One region of the Solibacillus sp. FSL W7-1436 genome, then DNA from elsewhere that is predicted to be linked to it. Evidence: riboswitches for the same ligand, from Rfam matches in the RefSeq annotation. Region 1 holds a riboswitch; each other region holds the start of a gene.
The links. Region 1 has a riboswitch for lysine ahead of MKX73_RS08335 (amino acid permease). Riboswitches for the same ligand answer to the same signal wherever they lie in the genome.

Region 1 (3,283 bases):
TAATTATTCGATAAATCGCAGTCCTTTAAAGGAACGATTTTCGTTTTGTGTTTAAATTTGTAGCCAAACCATAAAGCCGCAAACAGTGGTAAGCCGATATATGAAACGACAACACCGTACCAGTCAATCGTTCCGCCCATGAAGGCCATATAGTTTTGACCTAGTACGACAATCATACATAGGGCAAACGCAAATAGCGGACCGAATGGGAAGAATTTTGATACATACGGTAAATCGCTCAGTGAATGTCCTTGTGCGACATAGGCACGACGGAATCGGTAATGACTGATCGCAATACCGAGCCAGGCGATGAAGCCGGACATACCAGAAGCATTTAATAGCCAGATGTACACTACTCCGTCACCGAAAAATGATGCGAGGAATGCTAATGAACCTACTGCCAATGTTGCTAATAATGCATACATCGGAATACCGCGTGAAGTTACTTTCATGAACAGTTTCGGTGCTTTTCCTTCTACCGCTAACTGGTAAAGCATACGACTTGCTGCATATAAACCTGAGTTCCCTGCAGATAACATCGCCGTTAAAATGATCGCGTTCATAACAGATGCCGCAAACGCTACACCTAAGTTCTCAAATACTAATGTAAATGGACTTGTCGCAATATCTTCTGAAAGGAGACGTGAATCCGTATACGGAATAAGCAATCCGATTGCACCAATTGCGAAAATGTAGAACAGTAAAATACGCCAGAATACTGAACGTACAGCTTTTGGAATATTTTTGCCCGGGTCATCTGTTTCCCCTGCCGTTACCCCAAGCATTTCCGTACCTTGGAATGAGAAACCGGCTGCAAGGAAAATACCGAACAATGCCAGGAAACCGCCATTAAAAGGTGCGTCGTCTTTAACGAAGTTTGTGAAGCCGACCGGATCGTTCCCGCCTAAAATTCCGAAAATCATTAAGAAGCTGACAATGATGAAGACAATTACTGTCGCGACTTTAATCATCGCAAACCAGTATTCCGCTTCACCGAAAGCTTTTACAGATGCTAAGTTAAATGATAAAACGACTACAATAAATAAAATTGTCCATAAAATTGAAGAACTGTCCGGGAACCAGTATTTCATAATTAACGAAACAGCCGCAATTTCTGCTGCAATTGTAATTGCCCAGTTGTACCAATAGTTCCAGCCAAGCGCAAAGCCTAGTGCCGGATCCACAAATTTTGTTGCATACGTACTAAACGAACCGGATGTTGGCATATAGGCAGCCATTTCCCCTAATGATGTCATTAGGAAATACACCATAACGCCGATCAGTGCATATGCGAGCAATGCCCCGCCAGGACCTGCCTGTGCAATCGCACCACCTGATGCTAAGAATAAACCTGTACCGATTGTTCCGCCAAGTGAAATCATCGTTACATGGCGACTTTTCAAACTCTTTTTCAACCCGTTTTTATTATCGAGCTGATCTATTTTAATCTCACTCATGATAAAACTCCTTTATTTTAGCCAATACCGTTGTAATAAGGCGGCTGTCCATTAGTTGCTTTAACTTTTTAGCCAATTGAGCTAGTTTTTTAGTCAAATTTATACGTTTATTAGTCCATTGAGCTAGTTTTTTAGCCAAAGTCCTGTAATTTTAGCCGCTCTCCGAAACTTTTTAGCCACTCTCGAATAAATCTGTAAAAAGAAAAACCACCACAAGTTTTTGTGATGGTTATATTTACACCTCATCAAACTTGAAAGATAGCTCAACACATGCTCACACATGTGACAGTTCTGTTCCTTATCGAAAACAGCCCCAGCATTATTTTCAAGAAGAAAAATAACACTTCGGCAACCATTCCTTTCATAAAGCTTCACCGATTCTTCCTAATCTCAGCTATACTAGTCTTAATGATTGCGACCTCTACCTCATACATCTACATGAGGTAATGTTTTATTTAATTGATTAAAAGTCTAACATAACATTTTTTTGATAGCAATGGCTTCAACTTTATTCTGTTTTTTAAGAGTATTCACACTACTTAAAACTATATTACTAGTCAAAAGGAGAATTAATATGGACGCAGAACAATTAAATCAAAATAGCAAAAAAATACTATCCAACAGAACACTCATCTATTTTATGGTTGCCGTATTTTTATTTGCGACAACATTACGTACACCGATTACGTTAATCGGTCCAATTATTTCATTTATTCGTGACGACCTTGGAATATCGAACTTTCTTGCGGGCTTCTTAACGACTATCCCTTTAATTGCCTTTGCGGTCGTTTCACCATTTGCACCACGAATTGCGCGTAAGTTTGGGATGGAATGGACCTTATTTTATTCCGTCATTCTGCTATGTGTAGGGATCGTATTGCGTTCACTTGGGGCAACATCCTTACTCGTTTTAGGAACAATATTAATCGGGGTCGCCATTGCATTTGGTAATGTCCTTATCCCTAGTTTTTTTAAATGGAAATTCCCATTACATATCGGTTTATTGACAGGGATTTATTCCGTATCAATGAACATTTCTTCCGGACTTGCTGCAGGCTTTAGTTATCCGATTGCTGCAAGTGCAGGCTGGCAAATCGCAGCTGGTATTACGATTATTTTAGGTATTCTTACAATGCTGATTTGGCTGCCGATTTTGCGTCAGGAAAAGGTCGAATTAAATATGCCCTCTTCGCAAACAAAGAAAACGCAGATGTGGAAATCCCCGCTTGCCTGGGCAGTCGCTGGAGCAATGGGCTTTCAATCATTTATATTTTACTGCTCGTCTGCGTGGATACCGGAAATTTTTATTAGCCAAGGCCTTGATGCTACAGCGTCCGGCTGGATGGTTTCCGTTATGCAGTTTTCGCAAATTCCGATGACATTTATTATCCCGATTATCGCCGGTAAAATTGCTTCACAACGTCCAATCGTCGTTTTCTTTACGATATGTTACTTAGTCGGTTTTACTGGTGTGTTGATGGAATGGACAAGCCTAGCAGTCGTATGGATGATCTTATTAGGCTTTGCAGGCGGGGCTTCGTTTGGTTTAGTACTGATGCTGTTTTCATTGCGTACAAAGACAGCGTATGATGCGGCTGAACTTTCCGGCTTCGCACAGTCAATCGGTTATTTCGTTGCCGCAATCGGACCGGTTCTGTTCGGATACGTCCATGACTTGACGGACAGCTGGTCAATTCCGATTTTGCTGTTTATCCTGATTTCTGTGCTGTTACTTTTCGCTTCCTATATGAGCTCAAACAATCGTATGGTATAACCAAACGTATGTACCCTTTTGTGATATAATAGCGGTAATAAATAAAAGGAGT
Region 2 (3,283 bases), 1.5 Mb from region 1:
TATGAAAGACCGTCAAGGTACGATTATCTACGTTGGCAAGGCGAAAGTATTGAAAAATCGAGTACGTTCTTACTTTACGGGAAGTCATGACGGTAAAACTGCAAGACTAGTCAGTGAGATCGAAGACTTCGAGTATATTGTGACTTCAAGCGATTTGGAAGCCCTTATACTTGAGCTGAATCTAATTAAGCTGCATGACCCGAAATATAATGTGAAACTAACGGATGATAAAACATATCCTTATATAAAAATAACAAATGAACGGTACCCGCGTATTATTACGACAAGAAAAGTGAAGAAAGATAAGGCGAAATATTTCGGGCCGTATCCGAATGCCTATGCTGCGAACGAAACGCGGAAATTACTGGACCGTTTGTATCCGCTTCGTAAATGTACACATCTGCCTAACCAGGTATGTCTGTACTATCATCTGGGTCAATGTTTGGCGCCGTGTGTAAAAGACATCGAGAAACAAGTGTATGACGAAATGATTGATGAGATTTCGAAGTTTTTAAACGGGGGCGTCGAAGAAATTCAGCAAGACCTTCAGCAAAAAATGATGGATGCAGCTGAAAATCTGGAGTTTGAGCGTGCAAAGGAATTCCGGGATTTGATTGCCCATATCGATCAAATTATGGAAAAACAAAAAATCGTTACGGATGATTTAAGCAACCGGGATGTATTCGGCTATGCAGTTGAAAAAGGCTGGATGTGTGTTCAGGTGTTTTTTGTGCGTCAAGGCAAACTCATTGAGCGGGATGTCTCGATTTTCCCGATTTATAATGAGCCGGAAGAGGAATTTTTAACATTTGTCGGCCGCTTTTATGAACAGCCGCACCATCTATTGCCAAAAGAAATCTTTGTGCCGAAAACGATCAATGAAACAATATTACAAAAGCTGTTGGACGTGAAGGTGCTGACACCGAAGCGCGGTTCCAAAAAAGAGCTTGTTGAATTAGCGATGAAAAATGCGGAAATCGCCATTCATGAGAAATTCCAGTTGATTGAACGTCAAGAAGAGCGGACAGTTGGGGCTTGTGAAGCACTTGCCGAAGCGATGCAAATACCGTTGCCGCTAAGAATAGAAGCATTTGATAACAGTCATATGCACGGTGCGGATCCGGTTTCGGCGATGGTTGTTTTTATCGATGGAAAGCCTTCGAAAAAGGAATACCGGAAATATAAAACAAGGGAAGCAGCCAAACACGATGACTATGGTGCGATGCAGGAAGTTATTCGACGCCGTTATACACGTGTTCTGCGTGAAAATCTGCCATTGCCCGATCTGATTCTTATTGACGGAGGAAAAGGACAGATGGAAGTCGCGCGGGAAGTGATTGAAGATGAGCTTGGGTTAGTCATTCCGATAGCAGGGTTGGCTAAAGACGAAAAGCATAATACGTCCCAGCTTTTCTTTGGTACGCCTCCGGAAGTTGTTCCGTTAAAGCGTACAAGTGACGGTTTTTATTTATTGCAGCGCATTCAAGATGAGGTACACCGGTTTGCGATTACGTTTTTACGTCAGCAGCATCAGACGAATGCAATCACTTCTGTTCTCGATGGAATTGAAGGTGTAGGTCCGAAGCGGAAGCAGCAGCTCATGAAGCATTTTGGATCAGTGAAAAAAATCCGCGAGGCAAGCGAACTGCAGCTGCAGGAATCCGGAGTGCCGGGGAAACTGGCGGAAGTCATCTATCGTCATTTTCATGAAGCACCATTGAACAAAGAATAAAATTGTGCTAACATATAAGACAATTCAATATTTACTAAGATAGAGGCGCAGTATTCAACAGTAAATTGCTCGAGGAAGAACAATTCCATTGACAGCAATCGAAAGGGAATCCTGCCGAAGTGAAGTGCGTATTGTTCGCGCAGTTTGCTGGTTTTGCATTTAAGAGATGTAAAACTGTCAGAGCTTTATGTTCTGGAGGGCTATCCTGAAAAACTTATAACTATTATTTGTCTTGACGGCGGCTTTCCATGAACATGGGAAGTCGTCTTTTTGTTTTCGAATTTAAGGAGGGAAAAGTATGGAGACAGTTGTTGTAAAGTTTGGCGGTCCGGCATTGACTACACCGGAAAAAATAGTACATATCGCTAAAAAGGTGATAAAAGAACAAGGGCGTGGCATAAACTTAGTCGTTGTCGTTTCTTCAATGCCCGCTATACGACGAGAATTGAGACAATATGCTGCTGAAATCACCGATGAGCCGTCGAAACGGGAAATGGATGCACTTGCCTCATCAGGCGCACAAATAACAAGTGCAATGCTTGCAATGGCCATTCAGGAGCATGGTGGTAAAGCAGTGTCACTTGCTGGATGGCAAACAGGCATCGTTACAAATCAAAAACACGGTAACGCACGGATCGATCATGTTGACAGTGCACGAATTCGGGAACATTTGGCATTAGGTGAAATCGTTGTAGTAGCAGGTTTTCAAGGAGTTACGGGAACAGACAATATTTCAACATTCGGCAAAGGGGGTTCTGAAACTTCAGCAGTTGCACTGGCGGTTGCCCTCGAAGCGGAGCGTGTCGAGATTTTTTCATCAGTTGAAGGGATTTTTACAGCAGACCCAGAAATTGTAAAAGAATCTAGGAAACTACCGGAAGTTTCTTATGATGAGATGTTGGAATTTGCAAATTTAGGGACTAAAATTTTGCACCCACGTGCGGTTGAACTTGCCAAAAAATACAATATACCGCTCATTGTACGCTCTTTCGTACAGGACGTGGAAGGTACTTTTATTAAAGGGGATGTAGACATGGAGAAAAACTTACTTGTACGCGGGGTAGCCTACGAATCGGATATTATCCGTCTGACAATCGGCTATGATTCTTATGAGACCGCGTCATTGGCAGAAGTGTTTAGTGTTTTAGCAGAAAATGATATCAATGTGGATATTATTGTTCAAGCAGTCATTGATGGCGTGAAGCCGACCATTTCCTTTACGATTTCAAAAGATGAGTTTGCGGAAGCTTTACGGGTACTGGAAACTAGTAAACTGTCGCTTGGGTTTAGTTTTGCGGATTTTGAAGTAGGTTTAGCGAAAGTATCTATTATCGGATCTGCGATGGCATCCAATCCGGGGGTGGCGGCACGCATGTTTGCACGATTAGGTCGCGAACATATTCCTGTGAAAATGGTCAGCACTTCGGAAATTAAAGTTTCTGTCGTTGTACCGCAGGAAGAAATGGTTCGTGCTGCGAATGTGCTGCATGAGGAATTCAATTTGGCGATGAAAGAAGTAACCGCTTCTTAAATTAACAGCTGGAAATGAGC
Region 3 (3,283 bases), 1.6 Mb from region 1:
GCTCCTGCAGCACCAGCAGCTCAAGCGCCAGCAGCAGGTAATGGTCCAATGATCTTTACACCAGCAGCTGATACAGACCGTGTAACAGTTGAAAAAATGAGCCGTCGTCGTCAAACAATTGCTAAACGTTTATTAGAAGTAAAACAATCAACAGCAATGTTAACTACTTTCAACGAAATTGATATGACGAACATTATGGCATTACGTAAGCGTAAACAAGATGAGTTCGTGAAAGCTAACGATATTAAACTAGGCTTCATGTCATTCTTCACAAAAGCTGTAGTAGCAGCATTAAAGAAATATCCATATGTAAATGCACAAATTAACGGTGACGAAATTCACTTAAACAACTTCTTTGATATCGGTATTGCTGTATCAACTGAAGAAGGTTTAGTAGTACCGGTTGTTCGTGATGCAAATGCGAAAAACTTCGCTGAAATCGAGAAAAACATTGCAGAATTAGCTGGTAAAGCACGCGACAAAAAATTAGGCTTAAACGACATGGCTGGCGGATCGTTCACAATCACAAACGGTGGTGTATTCGGTTCATTAATGTCAACACCAATCATGAACGGTACTCAAGCTGGTATTTTAGGTATGCACTCAATCGTAAACCGTCCAGTAGCTGTTAATGGTGAAGTTCAAATTCGTCCAATGATGTATGTAGCATTATCTTACGACCACCGTATCATCGATGGTAAAGATTCTGTTGGCTTCTTAAAAACAGTTAAAGAAATGATCGAAAACCCAGAAGATTTATTATTAAATTCTTAATAGAGTTTACTCTCCTAATGCGCGATACTTTACGTATTGCGCATTAGCTTTTTTTTACAGATAAATTTCAGAAAAATGATTGTTGACGGAAATGTCGCAATAATGTAATATAAACATATCAATTTCATATCAAAACCTCACAATCTCGTGAGGTAGAGGCGCGATACTTAATAGTTTTATATGGAGCCATGAGCTGGCCGGGAAATATAAGAGAAGGAAATATCGCCGAAGTGTTGTAAACGCTCAAATTTACAATGCTGGGTCTGCAGTGAATAATTGCAGAACTGTCTCAATCATCTATATCCCTGATGGTTGAGTTGTGCTATCTCAAAATGGGAACTGTAGAGGATTCGGGCTAATTATAATTTAAACGACCTAAAGTTCTTCTTTATGGTCGTTTTTTGCATATACGGCGTCCGAAAATTAACAAATAAGGAGAGATTTTCTATGAAAAAGAGACTATTGATTTTATTGACTGCTATGACAATGTTATTGCTGGCAGCATGTGGTTCAAGCGATGAAGGTACTACAAGCGGTTCCGATTCGGATAAAAAAGTGATTAAAATCGGTATGGAAGCAGCCTATGCGCCTTTCAACTGGTCACAAAAGGATGATGCTAATGGCGGAGTTCAGATTGCAGGTTCTAAGGAATATGCAGCAGGCTATGATGTGGAAATTGCGAAAAAAATTGCAGAAGGTCTGGACATGGAATTACAAATTGTTAAAACAGACTGGGATGGCTTAATCCCATCATTGCAATCGGGTGCCATTGACCTGGTAATTGCGGGTATGTCACCAATGCCTGAACGTATGGAAGTAATTGATTTTACAGAAAACTATTACACTAGTGACTATGTCATTGTTGTAAAAGAAGACGGCCCTTATGCAAATGCAACTTCATTATCAGACTTTGCAGGTGCAAAAATTACAGGTCAGCAAGCGACAACACACTATGATGTAATCGATCAAATCGAAGGTGTTCAAAAGCAAGTAGCGGCAACTGATTTCGGTGCAATGCGCGTTCAATTACAGTCTGGTGCAATCGATGGATATGTATCAGAACGTCCGGAAGGTATCTCTGCTGAGATGGCGCTGAATAATATTAAATACATTGTCCCTGAACCAAACTTCGAAGCAGACGAAGCGTCAACAGCTGTAGCGGTAGGTTTGAAAAAAGGTTCGGATTTACGTGAACAAATTAACAAAGTTTTAGCTGAAATTTCGGAAGAAGAGCGTCAACAATTAATGGAAGACGCAATTGCAAATCAACCAGCAGCACAATAATCGTGTAGCATTAACAGTTTTAATGAGGTTGTCTTGCCGGCAGACGGAAGACAACCTTTTTCTATTAAAATTATGGTTTCATACATAAATAGTAGAAACAAAGAAATGGAGGACAAGGCGATGGCATTTTTAGAATCATCATGGAACTTGTTTACGGACAACTGGGAGTTATTTGTACGCGGAGCTTGGACTGCACTTCTCTTGGCGATAATCGGGACAATTTGCGGAACACTGATCGGATTTTTCATCGGAATTATGCACACAATTCCACAACGCAAGAAAAATATTAAAACAGCTGTTCTGAAAGTCATTAATTTTATTTTAACAGCTTATGTTGAAATTTTCAGAGGTACGCCAATGATGGTACAGGCGATGGTCGTATTTTACGGTCTTGTCTATTTAGGAATCGATATTGACCGCTTTTTAGCAGCTTCAATCGTTATCAGCTTAAACACAGGAGCCTACATGGCCGAATATGTGCGTGGTGGTATCGTATCGATTGATAAAGGCCAATTCGAGGCTGCACAAGCGATTGGAATGAATCACCTGCAAACGATGATTCATATTGTTCTGCCGCAAGTAGCGCGCAATATTTTACCTGCAACAGGAAATCAGTTTGTAATGAATATTAAAGATTCATCTGTATTAAGTGTCATTTCGGTAGTGGAACTGTTCTTTACGGCGAATTCGATTGCGGGCAGTAACTATAAATATATTGAAGCGTTCTTTATCGCGACGGTATTATACTTTATTATGACATTTACTGTAACGCGCTTCTTGCTGTTGTTCGAGAAAAAGATGGACGGACCGTCTTCGTATAAAGTGGAGCTCATTACAGGCAACAAGCTAGATAAGGATGGTGAATAAGATGACAGTAGTAATTGATATTAACCATTTAAATAAAAAATTCGGCGATCACGAAGTATTGAAAGATGTCAATTTTCAAGTAAACAAAGGGGAAGTTGTTACATTGATCGGTTCTTCAGGTTCCGGGAAATCAACACTGTTACGCTGTATTAATTTACTGGAAACACCGACAGCCGGGGAAATAATCTACAATGGTGAAAATATTCTAAATGACGGTCATCAGATTGAAAAGTACCGTACGCATTTAGGGATGGTATTCCAGCAGTTTAATCTGTTCAATAATTTGGATGTATTAAATAACTGTATCGTTGGCCAAATCAAAGTGCTAAAGCGTTCAAAGGATGAAGCAGCACGCAAT

Region 2: linked by a shared signal. The riboswitch ahead of MKX73_RS00855 (aspartate kinase) and the one ahead of MKX73_RS08335 (amino acid permease) in region 1 are both predicted to bind lysine.
Region 3: linked by a shared signal. The riboswitch ahead of MKX73_RS16175 (transporter substrate-binding domain-containing protein) and the one ahead of MKX73_RS08335 (amino acid permease) in region 1 are both predicted to bind lysine.

What each region holds. Positions count from the first base shown of each region.
Region 1 covers NZ_JBBOWV010000001.1:1,657,072-1,660,354, reverse strand. Annotated here, with positions in the region: gene MKX73_RS08335 (amino acid permease) at 1-1,457, opposite strand, end outside; lysine riboswitch at 1,709-1,889, opposite strand; gene MKX73_RS08330 (CynX/NimT family MFS transporter) at 2,032-3,231, shown strand.
Region 2 covers NZ_JBBOWV010000001.1:174,169-177,451, reverse strand. Annotated here, with positions in the region: gene uvrC (excinuclease ABC subunit UvrC) at 1-1,732, shown strand, start outside; lysine riboswitch at 1,765-1,943, shown strand; gene MKX73_RS00855 (aspartate kinase) at 2,031-3,263, shown strand.
Region 3 covers NZ_JBBOWV010000001.1:3,278,293-3,281,575, reverse strand. Annotated here, with positions in the region: gene odhB (2-oxoglutarate dehydrogenase complex dihydrolipoyllysine-residue succinyltransferase) at 1-774, shown strand, start outside; lysine riboswitch at 920-1,107, shown strand; gene MKX73_RS16175 (transporter substrate-binding domain-containing protein) at 1,222-2,058, shown strand; gene MKX73_RS16170 (amino acid ABC transporter permease) at 2,179-2,925, shown strand; gene MKX73_RS16165 (amino acid ABC transporter ATP-binding protein) at 2,927-3,283, shown strand, end outside.